4 regions of the Propionispora vibrioides genome follow, and region 1 is predicted to be linked to each of the others. Evidence: riboswitches for the same ligand, from Rfam matches in the RefSeq annotation. Region 1 holds a riboswitch; each other region holds the start of a gene.
The links. A riboswitch is a leader RNA that binds a small molecule or an ion and turns the genes downstream of it on or off. The one in region 1 is predicted to bind cyclic di-GMP.

Region 1 (4,346 bases):
CAGTGACCCGTCAACTTTGATATAATCGGCGCCCATCGTAAAAATATGGGCAAAATTGGAATAGCCGCTGCCAAAATCATCAATAGCAATCTTGGCATGATATCGTTTGACTGCAGTGATGAACCGCAGCAGTTCCTCGGGGTTTTCAAATTCCTCCGATTCGACAAATTCAAAAGTGACCCGGCCAGCCAATCCCGAACCGGCCAACAACCGAAGTATCCGCTGCGTTACCTTGCAGTCTGCAATATCGGCTGCGCTCAAATTAATCGAAAACTCAACATCCTTGTCCTGAAAATAGGCAAAGCATTTTTCCAAAATAACTTCTGTTAGCCGGGGATATATTTTAGTTTTTTTAATCACCGGCAGAAAACAGCCGGGAGAAATAATCTCTCCCTGCCGGGACAGCATGCGCACTAAGGCCTCATACTTGGTAACCCGGCCGGTGCAAAGGTCCAAAATCGGCTGATAATAAAGCAAAATGCGGTCCTCTTCAATGGCTTCCTGCACTTCCTGCACCCAGTATAAATTATGGTGATAACTGTCTTTTACCGGCAGGTCGTCACCATATACCTGGACCTTAAGGTGACGCTGGCGGGCATACCGAAGGGCCATTTGCGCCTTTTCCAGCGGACTTTCGGCAGTGAAGGACAGGCCAATGCTCACAAAAACAGGATGCAGTTGTCCATGGATTGAAAACTTGGTTTGTTCAATACAGTCATACATGTCCAGAATATTTCTTTTAAACAGGTTTGGCTCCACACTGTCAGCCAACAGGGCATATTCGTCACCGGACAGCCGGTATACCTCATAACCGCAACGGCCCGCTTCCTGCAGGATGCAGGCGGCTACATCGCGCAGCACCTTATCACCTGCCTGACAGCCGTAAAATTCATTAATAGCCCGGAAATTTTCAATATTGATAATCGCCACACAAGGTTTTTGCTTTACTTTAATATCTTCCAGAAACCGGAACCGGTTAGGCATGGCGGTCAGATGATCGGTATAAGCCATGGTCAGCAATTCGGCGTTCTTCTGCTGCAACGACTGGAGCAGCCGCTTATTTTCCAAAAAGGAAAACACCTGGCGGACGCTGATCAGCAGCAGGCAAATGAACAACCCGACAGCCACGCTGACAAACTCCTCCAGCTTTACCAGCAGCAGCAGGAACAGTCCGGCCACAACGCCATAGGAAAGGCAAAGCCACATGGTGTCGGGATTATATTCTAAGTTGCCTTCCTGCCCAATCGCATACTCGCCCTGCCGGAACGACACTGCCAAGGCAATCAGCAGATTGGCCATACCCCAGAGCATGTGATACCAGGTGCCGGCAGAATTAACCTCCATCAAAGAGCCGTATAAAAAAGCCGTATCGGCAATAAAGAAAAAAATAATACTCCCCAAAAAACAATGCAGCATAGGCCGGTTGAACCGTTTAAACTGAAGATAAAATCTGGCGATCCCGAACAGCAAGCCTAAATCCATAACAGGATATGCCAGAAAAAGCATATTAGTCAAGGCCTGTTCATTGGGAAAAGCAAAATACATCCGGATATAGTCCCAGCTTACCGCAAAAACAACAACCAGGAGCAACGTAATATCAAACAGCGCCTTAAAGCAAAAGCAGGCTCCCCGGCGCTGCCAAAGCAGGGAGACATAAGCTGCCAACGTCAAAAGTGAACTTGTCACATAAAATAAATTATCCCAGCTTTGAAGAGGAAAATCGATCTGTAACGCAATCCGGTAATACCCTCCCAGAAGAATACCACCGGCTGAACTGCTAATTCCCAGGAACAACAACAGCCAAAACAGCGAATCTTCCCTGACCTTCCGGTAGGTTTGAAATAAAAGCCCGCTTGTAACCGCCACACTGGCGAAAACCAAAGCACCGCAACCTGCCAGGCGCAGGCTTCCTGCTTCAGCCCAGCCAACGCTCCAAGCAAAAAACAAAACGATATAAGCAGCCATAAACAAGAAAACCCATCTTCCTCTGGCCTGCCCCATTTGTTGTAAGAAAAAAAACAGCTTGCCTTTGTTCACTTTCGCTCCTCCGTATTGCCACCACCTTAGAATTATGCACGACCTAATCCTCACAAAAACATAAAAGGCCAGGGGTCGCCTGGCCTACTAAACCGTTTTGATAGAAAACAGGCAACCTGGCAATCATAGATGCATACATCCTTAGACCCATGGCTTTGTGTCCTTACCTTTCGATAAGTTTACCCAATATTTTTTTAGATCCCTATAACATATTACATATTTTTACCAAACTCGTCAATAACTATCTGCTTTGTTAGTTATTCTCCAATTTTAGCAAGCCTGTTTTCAGTCATAAAAAAAAACGCCTTGCCAGGCGTTTTTTCACCGGTCGGACTCACGCAAGAGCTGGTCCAGCTCGTCCTGCGTGCAGGCTGCCGGCAACGGACCAAACTCGCGATTGCACTGTACGCATTTAAACACAACCAAGTCCACCGTCACAGCCTGTTTGACCAGTTCACTGTCACAATGGGGGCAGATGGCTTTCAACTGAGACATGGATTATCCCTCCTTGTATTTTCCTACACCAACAGCACTGTTTCCCGTTCCTGGTTATGGGGCAAACGATCGGCCAATTCCCGCTGTTTCGCATCATTAAACTTATCCACTGTGCTGAGATAACCGGTAATCCGGCGCGTTCTTTTGATCGGCGATTGCTCAAAAGACTGAATGACCACATCATTCCCTTCCAGGCAAAGAATAACACGGCCCAAAGTCTTGCCCGTCTTTTGCCAAATAGCCATTTCCTCAGCCACATAGGCCTGTACTTCTTTTTCCGGCAAAGCCTCAGGGTTTTCCACCAATACATTCCTGATTAGCATGACAATCCTCTCCATAAGATTACTTTTATTGATTGTTTCGCCTTAAACAGCCATTTTCCTGCAAAAAACACAAGATATAGTATTTATTTTTTTATCAGTTACAATATATCGCGAAAAAATCAGTTTCCCGTTTTCCCTGGCTGTCATGCCGGTTATATTCCAAGAAAGTTCCGATTTGCTATGTTAACGTAACCGAAAAAAACACAGCCGGCAAAGCCGGCCGTCTATACTATCTTTTTTCCATTATCAAACGGGCTGTTCCAAAATATAGCGCCGGATGGCATGAGCCACACCGTTCTCATCATTGGAGCGGGCGACAAATTTAGCTGCCTGTTTGGCGGCAGCCTCCCCGTTGGCCATCGCAATAGGCAAGCCGGCCAACTCGAACATACTGACATCATTGTAGTTATCACCAAAAACGGCAGTCTGTGCCAATTGTAGCCGTCCCTGCTGCGCCAAAAACCGCAGCGCTTCTCCCTTGGAGACACCACTGGCCATAACGTCCAGGGAACCTTTCATCGATTGCACAATATACAAATCTCCCTGCTTATTGTGAATGGTCGTAATCCGCTCCGCCAAGGCAGCATCGACATCCCAGACAAAAAATTTTATGATCCGATCGGGCAATTCCTCTGCCCGGGTAATTTCAATCATCGGCACCTGAAACTCCGGCTCTTTTTCCTGGTTGAACCGGAAATATAGCTGGGCCCGTTTGCTGCCGCGGTTATAATAAATATGCTCGTCCGAATACATAAGGGCGTCAACGCCGTTGTCCAAAAAATCAGCCGCCAAGGCCAGTACGGTTTCCCGGCGAATTTCCTTGCTGAACAACGTTTGTCTCGTTCCCACATGCCGGATAAGACCACCGTTGCAGCAAATTACCGGTCCGCCCAGGTTGAGCTTAGCCACCAGCTCTTTAATAAACAGCGGGCTTCGGCCGGTAGATAAAATAAGTTCGACCCCGGCCTCCTGCATTTGACGTACGGCCAGCATAGTTTCTTCCGTCAAATGATTCGCCGAGTTCATCAGCGTACCGTCCACATCGCAAACACACCATCGTATCCTCATCAAACTCCCCCGTTCTTATAAAACTGCTTTACTTACTAAGTTATTCGTAAAAAGATATTATCCTTCTTTTTCTGTCTGGTGACTCAGGTGGACAAGACCTCCTGAACCCTGCCAATATGCCCTGTTTCCAACCTGACTTTAATTCCCCGGGGATGCACCGGGCTATTGGTCAAAATATCCCTGACTATCCCTTCGGTCAACTCACCGGTCCGCTGATGCTGCTTCTGTACGATCCGCACCTTGCAACCCCGCCGGATATTCTTTCTTTCTGTCCCGTCCATACTCTGCCTCCTCTGCCAAGCGCCGCACACCTCTTTTCCGACGGTGTGCCGGTGTCACGCCACGCTATGAATAAGCTATTATATACTGTACAGGAATTTTTATCAAATGGCCGGCAGCCTCTCACTCTTTAAAAAAGGAAAA
Region 2 (4,346 bases), on a different contig from region 1:
GCCTGTAAGATCACTACTACGAGTTATCTTTGTATTTATAGGCCTATTCGTGCTATCAAGAAAGCTTTGCGCAGTTTTTGCGGTTTTAAAAGTATTGTAGTCAGCAAACCACCATTTTTCTTTTGGATTTTGTATTATTGCAGAATCGTGATCGCCATAATTTACTGTCCCGCTGCGTGTTACAGTTCCCTTTGCTACCAGTTTTCCATGCAGAAGTAGATTACCTGATAGAATAATATTACTATCTGAATACATTGCGTAATCAGATCCAGAAGGAACAGCCGGGCCAGTCGGATCACCTCCTGAAACAGTTACCGTAACATGTGTGGTTTTGCTTGAATTTCCCTCTCTACCTGTTGAGGTAACGGTATAAGCTCCCGCAGTCGCTGGACTTGAGGGAACTGGGCTAATCTGCACATTATATTGTGCATCTCCTATGTCTTGCCAACTATTTAACCACTTCCAGTCTTGAGATGATTGGTAAAAAGTAGAAATCGCTTTCTTGGCGCCTGACTCAGCTGCGTACTGAGCAGATAGTGAATTATGCTCTGTGCTGCTGGCGAATATAGCATTATTTAATTTTGGAAATAAAACAGCCATCATCCCGAGTAGAAAAACAGTAGTAAGTATTGACAATATAGTAGCATATCCTTTTTGATTCATAATATCACCACACTTATTCTATTGTAGCAGAATTAATGGTCGTAATGGTAACCGTGTTATTACTTTTTCCGTATAAATTAAATATTGCAGTAATAGTTGCTTTGCCATTACTATTTTTAGCGGTAAAGTTTAAGCTTTCAACTTGCCCGGGAGCAATGATAAATTCATTAGCAATTAAAGCGTGTTGTATTGTATCCAATTTTATTTCACGGCTATTAGATGCGACAGTGTATTGCAAGGTTGATCCTAATGCTTTAACTTTACTAGCATACCGAAGTTCGTTGGTAATTGCTGCGGAAACCTCTCGGTTATATGTGGCCGCATCAAGTCTACTAGAAGAAGTGTTATATATTTGATTTGAGGTAAACATGATTCCAAATATCCCTGCACCGATAATTGATAGAATTGCTATTCCGACAAGTAATTCGACTATGGTTAACCCTTTTTCGTTTTTTCCCATTTTCATGGTTTTAAATAATAGTAGTTTGTTATAGTCATGTTATTCGCTCCCCAAGATACGGTTATATTAACAGATAATAAATTAGCGTTTCCTGCAACTGGTGCCGGTGTCGAGACACTAACAGTATAAGTCATATTTCCAGTTGTTATTTTATCGGGTATATTGATGGTAAAGCTGTTTGTACCATCATTCACTCGTAATGCCTCGGCTGCTTGTTGTGCTATACGTAAAGCACCGTTATAGTTTTCAACGTATGATGATGCACGTACAGAATGTTGAAAGGCGAAGCCTATAGAGAGCAATGCCACTGATAGTATTAAACACCCAATTAAAATATCAATTAACAAGGAGCCCCTTTGATTTTTCATATTTTTTCCCTCAATGTAAAATGGAGAATAGCTTAAATATTATATTAATATGTATAATAATATAATAGTCTTCCGGATTATTATACCAGATAATACAAATATTGAGCATTGTTTTTCTAAACATTTAACGATTAATTTTTTAGTTGCCTAACTTTGTTTCTTAATTTTAATGAATTATCTTTAGCAGCTATCAAAAATTTACGAAATAACTTCCCTGTTTGTGGTCAATGGCTAAGTAGTAGCCATATGATAGAATTGTTATAATTAATACAAATTGATTAAAAATAATGGTTCTTAGCCACAAAAATATTACAATTGACAAATTACAGCAAAATTAGTGGTTGACAAAAAAGGTAAAATAAATAATGATTATAAATGAAAGTTTTTTACAATATATGCGTACATTTTGTATGGAAGCGATGAATATTGGTTTGTATCTGGACGCTTGAACCAATAGGAGTGAGTAGCGTAACCCCCCATCTGAATATTTTCAGATGGGTTTCTGTTTTTTGTAGAGAAATTTATTAGATTATTCTAGAATGGAAAATCAATTTCTCTTAAAAGGCACTAGATATAGAAAATTAGATGTATTTTTATACTTTATACTAAAAGGACGGTGCGATCTTTTTGAAGATTAAACAAGATATGTCATCTTTGTCGTCGAAGCTTATCGCAATTATAGCCATAGGTGTGACGGCACTAGCTGTCTATATATATGTCGCGCCGGATCATACTGGCGAATCGGTTCCTCAACCAGTTCTTGCCGACAAAAGCGTTCAAGTGAAAAAGGCGGTTGTAGTCAAAAACGTTAATGTAACCATTCCTGCCGTTGAAAAAAAACAGGAGGCAGTTCGCAATCCCTTCGCTGTTCCACCGGAATATTTAAATAACCAGGCCAAAAGCACGGATGGTAAAGAACCACCAGAGCAGCAGCTATCGCCGGGATCAGGGCAGATGTCTTCTTTCGATGATGGACATGGGGCAGCAAAAGCGGCAACTGAAGTTCCTAAAATCAGTGTTACAGGTATTGTAAGCAGTGATGACGGGCAACAATTGGCTGTTATCAATGACGGCAAACAGTCCAGAGCCTATCGTCTAGGAGAATGGATCGGCCTTTATCGAGTTAAAGGAATCGCGTCAGATATAGTGTCGCTAACCGGCCCGGCCGGAGAGATCATTCTACCTATCACTGACAATATAAAATCGGAAAAAGGCATAGCAAAAGAAAGGACAGGTAGTGGCAATGACCCAATACATAACATGGCGCAATAAGGTAATCGCTGTAATTACGATAATTGTAATTCATATCTTTGTCGTTTCTCCATTATGCTTTGCTAATCCGGGTTCGATCAGCTTAAATTTTATTCAGGAGGATATCCGGATTGTCTTACATACGTTATCGCTGTTAAGCGGTGTTAATATGATTATTGACGAATCGGCAGCCAAAGATTCGCCGACCATTACGGTCCGAATGGAAAATGTTTCGCTGGACACGGCGATTGATTTAATTGCCCAGGCCAAAGGACTTACATATCATAAAGTGGATAACACCATCATTTTTGAACGGGCTGATGTGGCCGATTCTGCGGTAATTAAATTGCAATATGTTACGGCACCGGATATGAAAGATACTATTACGTCAGCGGCAGAAGGGTTAAAAGTAAAGGTAGAGACCGATATTCCTTCCAATTCCCTGCTGGTTACCGGTTCCTCGCTTGGGATTTCCCGAATAAAGCAAATCGTTGGTGAACTGGATAAACGGTTGCAGCAGGTAGAGCTGGAAGCCAAGGTAGTTGCTATTAGTAAATCAGCAACTAAGGATTTAGGGATTAGCTGGACTTGGGATGAGACGCCGAAGAGTGTGGAATACGATCCTCCTACCTATAGCTATGATTCTGATACAGGTAAATATGTTATGACTGATCAGGGGACAATTACTCGTCATGCAAGTTCTAGTGTAGGTGGTGGTTATCCGGGAATTATTCAGTTCGGTTCATCACCTATAAACGGGTTGCCTTATGAATTTTATTATTCAGCTAAAATCAATGCTCTTGTAAGCAAAGGGAATGCAAAGATTCTGTCTCAGCCTAAGGTTATTACTGTGAACGGTAAACAGGCCCGTATATTAATAGGAGACCGGATTCCGGTGCAGACTAATACTGTGGCCAATGGGACAACTTCTACTTCTACAACCTATATTGATACAGGGATAAAGTTAACTTATACTCCGGTAGTAGGGGCTGACGGGCAAATAACCGCCAATGTGCGGACTGAAGTTAGTACGCCGCAGCTGGTTTCTGATATCAAGCAATATCAAATTACGACAAGGGAAGCCGAAACCAATGTGCGAATGAAGGACGGAGAAACTATGGTGATTGGCGGTTTGATTGGCAGTCAGGAGTCAAAGACTATTACGAAAGTTCCTTTCTTAGGTGATTTACCCATATTGGGTTCACTGTTTAAAAGTGTAAGCAATACGGGCAGCGAATCGGAAATTGTCATATTCTTAACGGCTCATGTTCTTCAATAAAGGCTAAATTGCTTTTAGTAGGGGGTATTTGACGATTCTTTTTTATAAACTTTTTTGTCCTGATCTCTATGTAAAATCCCTCCAGGAGATTCCTTGGGCGGGTATTTCGCAAAAGAACATTAAAGGTTTACTTTTTGATTTGGACAATACGCTTCTTCCCTGGGGAGGTTGTCAAATTCCCGGTGAAATCAGCAACTGGCTGCAATGCGCAAAAGAGAAGGGGTTACAACTATGCCTGGTTTCCAACAGCTATGAAAAGCGGGTAGCTGGAATTGCCCGAAGCCTTAATATTGATTATATATCCTGGGCACGTAAACCGGCTAAC
Region 3 (4,346 bases), on a different contig from region 1:
CACCAGGGCTGCTTCGGCTTCCGGCTGCAGCAAATGATAGCCGCTTTTGGATACCATGACCGGGTCGACCACCACGTTGACCGCCTGGTACTGACGCAGCTTGGCGGCAATGGTATGGATGGTGACAGGCCGGGAAACCATGCCTATTTTAACGGCATCCACCTCAATATCTTCGAAAATCGCTTCAATCTGCTTGGCGATGATTTCCGGCTCAATGTCCTGCACCGCCAGTACGCCCTGCGTATTTTGCGCTGTTACGGCAGTGATGACACTCATGCCGAACACGCCCTGCGCGGAAAAGGCTTTTAAGTCGGCCTGGATGCCGGCGCCGCCGCTGCTATCCGAGCCGGCAATGGTTAATACTTTTTTCATACCAGGTTGTCCTCCCGTCTTAGGGTGTGTTTGTAAACGATCCGAAACGACCCCTGACAGCGCTTTTTGTGCCATAAATCATTCCGTTCATTTAAAAGCACATCCTATAACCAAACATTTTTAATCATTGTTTTTATCTGCTCCGGCAACGCAAGGTTAGTGCTGATATCGGAAAAGCCGTCCTGCGGCGTAAGCGAATACACGGTAAGATAATCCACCGGCCGGTAACCGAACAGTTCCAAATTGCCAAGCCGGGAATTGTATAGCGCCTGACGAAAATCAATGGTGACAGTATTCCCATGAATATTGACATCTAACCCGTAAGAGGGATCCAGGTGTCCCACAACCTTGCTCACCATCGCCAGACTGACCCGGGAAAAAATCCATGACACGAAAGGCTTGTCCGGCAGCTTTTTATCGGTTACCTTCAGTGTTAGCAACGACTGATCCTGATTATGTACTAATTGCTCCACCGTGCAGACCAGCACGACCCGCCCTTCCTTGGCCGTCTTCGCTTCAATTCTAAGCTGGTGGTTTTTTAGCGAGGTAACCTTCATTTCCGTAACCGGTCCGCCGGGCTCCAGCATTGAGGCCAGCGCCTGATTGATCACATCATCCGGTACGTGGACCTGTCCGCTGACCAGGTCGGAAAAAGTTTGTGCATCCCATACTTCCTTTATTGTAGCAACTGTCTGCGTCATGTCCGGCACCGCGCTGGCCGCCGACGGCAGCGAGAAACCGCTGCTGAACGCATCCTGTATTATCGCAGGCATATCCAAGCTATCCATCTCCTTTGATTTTCCCGGGGAACCGCTGATTCAGCCCCCACCACAGCCGGACCGGAAAAGTCCGGCACAAACAGACAGGCTAAGTATCCGTTTGCTTCAGGTATGTTTTCAAACTAACAGCATGGCCCATGTTAATGGACCACTAGTAATAGTTCCCTGTTTGCTGCCGTTTTCCTGCTACACTAAGACTCAGCCTGCCCACTGGCAAAGCTGCCCTGGCCACTGATTTCTGCAGCAGTTCATGAGAATCGCCTGAACCGTCCCCTTGTCCAAATCCGGGCGATCATGCCCGCAGGATAGAGCCCATACCATCCCGCAGGACTCTTGCCCAATGGCTTACCAGCCCGGTCTCCTCTTCCTCCGGCCAGTTTCCCTGTCCCGCCACAACTAAGCCGCAGCGCTTGCAACGGGTGAACGATCTCTTCTCCTGGGCCCCCGCCGGCGTTATGTCAACCTCTTCATACTGCTTGCTGCCACAAGAACATTTTCCTACAGCCAATGTTTCCATCTCCTTATCATATGGGGAACAAGCTTCCCTCGCGGCTGGTAAAAAAACAAAAAAAGCCGGTGCGTTATGCAACCTGGCTATCATAGATTTACATCCTTAGACCCATGGCTTTGCGTCCCTTCCTTTAAAAAGGTTTGCTAAAGAATGCTTATAAGGTTATCTATATGATCACTTCATAACTGCTTACTTCGGACACCGCCTGAACAATCACCAGAAAAAGTAAGCAATCCGACTCCTACTGCCGGTGATTCGACAAAAAGATTTCTCTTTTGCCAATTATCTACGCTTTCTATGTTTTATTATACTCGTTTTATCCGTATCTTGGAAGGAATCATCGGAATTATTTTGTGCACGCCCAACAGACTGCATAATAATCATAAAAAAACAGCCTGGTGGCTGTTTTCCTGTTTCAGCGATTCTTTTTTAGTCCCTTGTAACCCTGATTCTGCACTATTCTTGCGGTAGATTTTCCACAATACTGCGTTGTCGTCAGTCAGCATACTCCCCTAGTGTAGTGGCCCATTCACATTTCGCTAAATTACTTGTCTACATTTCCATCTGTGTCGTTGTCGTCAATCGGCGTAGGAACCGCGCTATGCCTCACTCCTCCGCCTTGCAGATGAAAATGTATCCTGCGTCCTTTAGTTGAAATATGAACGTGTCACTCCCCTAGTCTTGGAAAAATTCCGTGCCAGCCAATTTAGTCTCAGGGGTTACAAGACACCAGGTCGCCCATCAAACCCGTTTAATCTCGTAGCGGTTAACGGCGCCGCCCTGAGCGGTATCGGCAGTCTGGCTGTATTCCATGGCTGGGTTCATGGCCCGGACAAAGTTTTGGGTCCATTCCTGATATAACTTTTTCATGGGTTTTGCGCTGATGCCGACCCGTTTCCAGTTAGGCTCCTGCAGACAGGTGCCGCTCTCCCAGATAACCTGATCAGCGCTGCTCGCAACCATGACATCGGCCTGATCGCAGGGCATGCCGTTCAGCAGGTAATCATTCAGCGCCTGATAGATGCCGTCGGCCCGGTCGGTTTCATATTTATTTTGTTCGGCGGCATGACGGCCGCAGCTCTCGCCATGTTCGGCAAAAGCCCGGAGAATCACCGTCTCGGCGTCACCGCCGCAAACCTCAAGCAACTCCTTGATTAAGGCGGCTTCTCTCGATTCGGCCAGATTGATCTGCCGCTGTAGCCAGCCATGAATATTGCCGTGCTCAATCAAATCACCCAGATCGGCATCAGGCAGCGGCTGCCCGTAAGTCTGCCACACCTGGTCCCGCAGTTCTTCTGCCGTATCACCGCAGCTTTCCTGGGCTTTGGCAAAGACCAGTTCCTCCCGGTTGATAACCAAGCGGATCTTATTGTATAGCCAATAGTGAATATGTCCTAAAAATGCACTCATCTGTATTCCTCCTGCTGTAATAAATGTAGTAAAAAAGACTATATGACCTTGTTCAGTGCCGCCAGAATTTCATCCACCTTGATCCCATGGATTTCCGCCGCCTTCTGGACCGCTTCCCCCGTCGAGGACGGACAGCCCAGGCAGCCCATGCCAAATGAGCGGAAGACAGGCACCGTTTGCGGATACACCCGGATAATATCGCTGATCACGCTGTCGGCGGTGATCTTGTCACCCAGTACCAGCGTCCCTTCGGTCAGGCCGCCCGCCACAGGAATGATTTTTTCTCCGGCAGCCGACTGGCTGACCAGCGGTTCGGTGGTTTCGCTGACGCCCTTGTAGAATTCGGCCAGCACATCGGCCTTGAATTTTTTTAAGCCAATCCGGTCAATAAATTGTCCAACCCGTTCAATATCGGCATTCTTTTGATAATACCGCACAATAATGTCCACTATGTGCAGCGCTTCCTCCGCCGTCAGGTCCTCAATCAGCAAATCGGCCAGACGGGGATGCGAGCCGGCGCTACCGCCCACATATACATTCCAGCCCGCATCGGTCGCCAGCAGTCCGACATCCTTTACATACACTTCGGCACAGGAGTTGGGACAGCCGGCCACTCCCATTTTCATGCGGGAGGGCATTTCCTTCTTGTGATACCGTTTATCCAGTTCGAGCCCCAGCTTGATGCTGTCCTGCTTGCCTCGCTTGCAAAAGGCGATGCCCGGACATATTTTCACACTGCGCACGCAATTGGCAAAGCCGATCGCCGGCTGCATTTCCAGATCGGCCCAAACCTGCTCCACGTCCTCGGCCTTTAAGCCGGTGAGCATAATGCGCTGCGCCGAGGTCAGTTTTAAGGTAGCACCATATTTTTCCGCCACATCGGCATATTTGCGTAAGGCGTCGGCTTTCACAAAGCCGCCCGGAATATGCGGCGTGACAGCGTAGGTTTTCTTTCCGTTCCATATCTTCTGTAGGTTGGCACCTGTTGGTAGCATAGTATCATCCTCCTGTATCTGCTCTTATCATACCAGGTTCTCTATCTAAAAAATGTGATCTGCATCAATCAGCCATGTGATATGTATCATACCCGATAAATGAATCCGGTAAACGGAGCCTTTAATCGCGAGCCTGGTATTCCGGCTTTCCCGTTTTGAAATAAACCGGTCTTAAACCGCAGCAATCGGCAAAGTCAAAAGCCGTCTTCATATCCCGGCCGATTTCGCTGGCCCGGTGAGCATCGGAACCGACGGTTACATGGCGTCCGCCCAGCTCGG
Region 4 (4,346 bases), on a different contig from region 1:
TGGTAGATGGCTTAACAATACGCTGGTGAACAGGGGAATCGCGATTATTGAGGAAAAATTTAACTTTCAAGTGACCGGACGTACTTCTTTCGGTTCAGCGTACTGTAAAGATAAAACATTGATACCCTATATAAGAGTTGTGTATAAAGAAAAAGAAGGATCGCCTTATTTTCCCATACCTAATATCGGCTATTGTGCCACCGTTATTCCTTGCCAATCATAAGCGGTCATGTATATCATTGTATTAACAATGATATTTTTTTATGGAAGGAAATACAGAAATGGAAGCAAGAACGGGCGGTACTGGCTGGGTGGGCATTGACAGTTGCAAACGAGTGGGAAAATATCGGGGCTGGGCAGTGTTTTGGCACGACTTGTCCGGCCGGTATGGTTTTGCAGATTATCCGGACATTACCAAGCTGATGACAGAGCATAATGATGCCGGCTGCCTGCTTATCGACATCCCGATTGGATTGCCGGAAAATAGTCAGCAGAATGTGGCTAGACCGGATCAGAAATTAAGGAGCAGGCTGCCGGGAAAAGCGTCCAGTGTGTTTAATACTCCCTGCCGTCAGGCCGTTTACGCCCAGGACAAGCAGACCGCCAAGGCTTGCAACCTGCAGGTGCTGCAAAAAAGTCTGTCCGAGCAGTCACTGGGATTTACGCCGAAAATTCGCGAGGTGGATCAATTCTTGCTGGAACAGCCGCAATACATTGGCCGTCTGCGGGAATCGCATCCGGAGTACGGTTTTGCTATATTAAACGGTAATAAACCGCTGGTGAGCAAGAAAACCCTCCCGGAGGGACTTAAAGAGAGAACACAGTTGCTTTCAGAGTATTTTATACAAGCCGAACAGGCTATGGCTGAAATCCAAAACCGTTATCCCAAACAATTGCTGGATGATTTTATGGATGCCATGGTATTGTCGGTTATTGGCCGGCTTGGTATGCAGTATGGTTTTTCTACTATTCCTCAACAGCCGGTAGGAGATAGTCGAGGAATTCCGATGGAGATTGTATACAGTGAGCCGCGCCTGAAGGAGAGCTAGATTGTAACAGGAAAATATGTTTTTTTGTCAAGGACAGAAGGAAAAGTGACAGCCAGTCTAGAAATGTAAAATTTATGTAGAATTTGTAAAAAAACGAAGAATTTTTTGGCAAACTTGTCGAAAGACAAGGACGCAAAGCTATGGATCTAACTATACCAAATGACGGTATAAATGATTGCCAAGCCGCAACTAGGTTTTGGCGATTTTTTTTTAATAATGGAGATTATTTGAGGCGTTAAGTGTTGAATTTAGCTTCCAAGTGCAGCTAATCTGAGTGTGCTTGCATGGAGTCAAACAAAAAGAGGAGTCTGGTTATGGAGCGAAAATATGAATTTCAATGGGAATTACTTGGTGATCTTGCTGCCGGCAGGCCTAACCTGGGGCCGATGGTTAGCACTGATGTATACAGGCTTATGCAGTTTTGTTTTCGCGATGTGCTTGAAAAACATTACGGAACGGAAATGGTCGATACTTTGTTCTATGAGTCAGGGTTGCTGGCGGGAAAACAATTCTATCAAAACGTTATTAGGGATGTAAAAGATTTCAATAGTTTTGTTCAGGCAATACAAACAGCTCTGGCAGATAAAAAAATCGGAATTCTACGGGTTGAATCGGCCGACCATGAAAACGGAAAATATGTAATGAGTATTTCCGAGGACTTGGATTGTTCCGGCTTGCCGGAATTGGATTATGAAGTATGCGTGTATGATGAAGGTTTTATAGCCGGGCTTCTGGAAGGGTTTACCGGCAAGCAGTATAGTGTTAAGGAGATTGACTGCTGGTGTACAGGCGATAGGACTTGCCGGTTCACTGCTGAAATATCCGTGAAGTGAATCTTTGGTTTTAGAGAGGGATATCCACGTGCGTAAAGAAATGGAAGAAGAAATCAATGAAATAGTGAGAGAGTTATATCAGGTGATAAAGGGAAAAGATGTGACAAACGGTGATTCTGCCTGCGCGGAAAAACATCCGGAGTTTGCCAAGCTGAAAAACGAGCTTCTCTTGCTTAGATCTTTTACTGATACACTTGCTAAAGGCGATTTGTCTTCTACAATAAACTTACGCGGATATTGGCCGGGTGCGTTAAAGGCCCTGCAGTCCAATCTGCGCCATTTGACTTGGCAAACAGGGATGGTTGCTTCCGGTGATTATAGCCAACGGGTTGATTTTATGGGAGACTTTTCCATTGCGTTTAATAGCATGGTACTTGGTTTAAAAGATGCGGCAGAAAATGAGCGAGGCTATATTGCTGAGCTTGAAAAACAGCAGGAAATCATTCGGGAAAGTGAACGAAAATATAAATTTATCGCTGAAAATACGGGGGACGTGATCTGGCTGTTGGATACCGACGGCATTATCCGATATATAAGCCCCTCGGTTGAGAAATTATTAGGGTTTGCAGCAGTTGAACTAGAGGGGAAAAATTCGCAGCAAACGACACTTACCTTTTTGTGGAGTGCTTTTCAGAAGACTACGACTGACAACATTCAATGGCACAGCAGTAAAGTACCGGTCATTGTGGAAGAGGAACAACTGCGAAAAGACCGGAAAGTGATCTGGCTTGAATCTTCCATAAGCATTGCCCGGGATCAGGCGGGGACCCATATTGGCTATATTGGTGTTACCCGTAATATTAGTGAAAGAAAAAGAAATGAGAGTCTGCTTTATCAGGCGTATGAAAGAAAAAAGAGAAGTGAGTTTTTTAATAAACTGGCTGTCCGGAATGATATAAATGATCTGGCGTTGCAGGAGTATAGTGGAAAAAACAAGCTTCATATCCCAAAAGATTTTTCTTTATTGTTTTTTGACGTAGATACTGTACCGGGAGTGTCTGATACAGCCGATAATCATTACCATAAGCAGCAGCTCGTGGATTTCCTGATTGATATATTAAATAAGAAGAATAATACGATTGCCTGGGAGACAGACATTGGTATTGTGGTCCTTAGCGATTTTGCTTCATGTCCCAACCATAAAGAACGGGAAACCGAACTGGCGGAAAGTTATGTAGCTTATATAGGTGCCTATGTCCGTAATATTCATGTTACAGTGGGAATTGGAAACTATGCAGAGGGTTGGTCAGGTTTGGCTAACCGGTTAAACAATGCGAAGACTTCGGTACGGATTGGTAAACAGGTTTGGCCGGAAAGATATATTTATCATTATGAAAATTGCGGGATTTATCAGGTGCTTGCTCCTTTTGCCGTTACTGACGGAGCAGTTGATTATGTGCATCAAATGATCGGCCCACTGCTGCCGCACCCTAACTTATTGGAGACACTGGAAAAGATTTTATCAGGTCTAAGCTTCAAGGAGATTGGTACGCAGCTATATTTGCATCATAAGACTATTCAACTCAGAAAGCAGCGGATTGAGCAAATTCTAAATATATCGCTTGATTGTTATGAGACGCGGACAGCGTTGGCTACAGCTCTCCAGTTGTTGAAGATTTTAAAACTTGGCTGAATCTTGGCAGTGATTGTATAAGATATAACGAAAGCGCCAGCGGGGAAGTGGGAGATAACAATGATTATCAGTGCCAGCCGACGGACAGACATACCGGCTTTTTACTCGGATTGGTTTGTCAATCGTTTGCGGGAAGGTTTTGTTTATGTGCGGAATCCGATGAATTATCGCCAGATATCCCACATTTCACTGAAGCCGGAAGTGGTTGACTGTATTGTTTTCTGGACCAAGAATGCTTTGCCGCTGCTTACGAAATTGCCTGTTATTGATGCTATGGGGTTTGTATATTATTTTCAGTTCACGATTACGCCTTATGATGCAAAACTGGAACGACATGTACCTGACAAATATCAAATTATCGAAGGTTTTAAACGTTTAAGTGATACCATTGGCAAAGAACGAGTAGTCTGGCGCTATGATCCGGTGATTGTCACGAAATTTTTTTCTGTAAGCAAGCATCTGGAATGTTTTTCCGCTTTGTGCCAGTCTTTGCGAAACTATACGGAGCGTTGCGTTTTTAGTTATGTTGATGTGTATGGCAAGCATAAGGGCAGACAGGAAGGGGCAGCGATTGTTGAACTGGAGGACGAAGCGAGGCAGACGATTGCGCGAGGGTTTGCCGATATTGCCAGAGAGAACCGGCTTATTTTGCAGGTTTGTGTGGAGGACCTGGATCGGCAGCGATACAATATAAGCGAGGCCGCTTGTATCGACCGGGAAATTATTGAGACAGTAACCGGGTATAAATTGAAGCCAAAGAAGGACAACAATCAAAGAAGCGGTTGCCGTTGCCTTGAAAGCGTGGATATTGGCGCGTATAATAGCTGCCGG

Region 2: another riboswitch for cyclic di-GMP. It lies ahead of BMW43_RS01445 (hypothetical protein); the one in region 1 lies ahead of BMW43_RS09835 (bifunctional diguanylate cyclase/phosphodiesterase).
Region 3: another riboswitch for cyclic di-GMP. It lies ahead of BMW43_RS15195 (hypothetical protein); the one in region 1 lies ahead of BMW43_RS09835 (bifunctional diguanylate cyclase/phosphodiesterase).
Region 4: another riboswitch for cyclic di-GMP. It lies ahead of BMW43_RS16395 (V4R domain-containing protein); the one in region 1 lies ahead of BMW43_RS09835 (bifunctional diguanylate cyclase/phosphodiesterase).

What each region holds. Positions count from the first base shown of each region.
Region 1 covers NZ_FODY01000010.1:34,747-39,092, reverse strand. The annotation lists gene BMW43_RS09835 (bifunctional diguanylate cyclase/phosphodiesterase) at 1-2,037, opposite strand, end outside; cyclic di-GMP riboswitch class I at 2,145-2,231, opposite strand; gene BMW43_RS21125 (hypothetical protein) at 2,359-2,532, opposite strand; gene nrdD (anaerobic ribonucleoside-triphosphate reductase) at 2,556-2,855, opposite strand; gene BMW43_RS09825 (HAD family hydrolase) at 3,102-3,923, opposite strand; gene BMW43_RS09820 (YwbE family protein) at 4,007-4,204, opposite strand.
Region 2 covers NZ_FODY01000001.1:270,409-274,754, reverse strand. The annotation lists gene BMW43_RS01460 (hypothetical protein) at 1-663, opposite strand, end outside; gene BMW43_RS01455 (PilW family protein) at 677-1,123, opposite strand; gene BMW43_RS01450 (type IV pilus modification PilV family protein) at 1,126-1,491, opposite strand; cyclic di-GMP riboswitch class II at 1,895-1,977, shown strand; gene BMW43_RS01445 (hypothetical protein) at 2,119-2,763, shown strand; gene BMW43_RS01440 (secretin GspD/PilQ domain-containing protein) at 2,735-4,021, shown strand; gene BMW43_RS01435 (YqeG family HAD IIIA-type phosphatase) at 4,050-4,346, shown strand, end outside.
Region 3 covers NZ_FODY01000021.1:36,218-40,563, reverse strand. The annotation lists gene thiD (bifunctional hydroxymethylpyrimidine kinase/phosphomethylpyrimidine kinase) at 1-372, opposite strand, end outside; gene BMW43_RS15200 (hypothetical protein) at 477-1,145, opposite strand; gene BMW43_RS15195 (hypothetical protein) at 1,444-1,659, opposite strand; cyclic di-GMP riboswitch class I at 1,733-1,817, opposite strand; gene BMW43_RS15190 (hypothetical protein) at 2,404-3,072, opposite strand; gene BMW43_RS15185 (ferredoxin-like domain-containing protein) at 3,111-4,067, opposite strand; gene BMW43_RS15180 (histidinol phosphate phosphatase) at 4,189-4,346, opposite strand, start outside.
Region 4 covers NZ_FODY01000024.1:63,643-67,988, forward strand. The annotation lists gene BMW43_RS16385 (DNRLRE domain-containing protein) at 1-223, shown strand, start outside; gene BMW43_RS16390 (DUF429 domain-containing protein) at 282-1,049, shown strand; cyclic di-GMP riboswitch class I at 1,147-1,240, shown strand; gene BMW43_RS16395 (V4R domain-containing protein) at 1,364-1,882, shown strand; gene BMW43_RS16400 (PAS domain S-box protein) at 1,911-3,515, shown strand; gene BMW43_RS16405 (DUF1848 domain-containing protein) at 3,576-4,346, shown strand, end outside.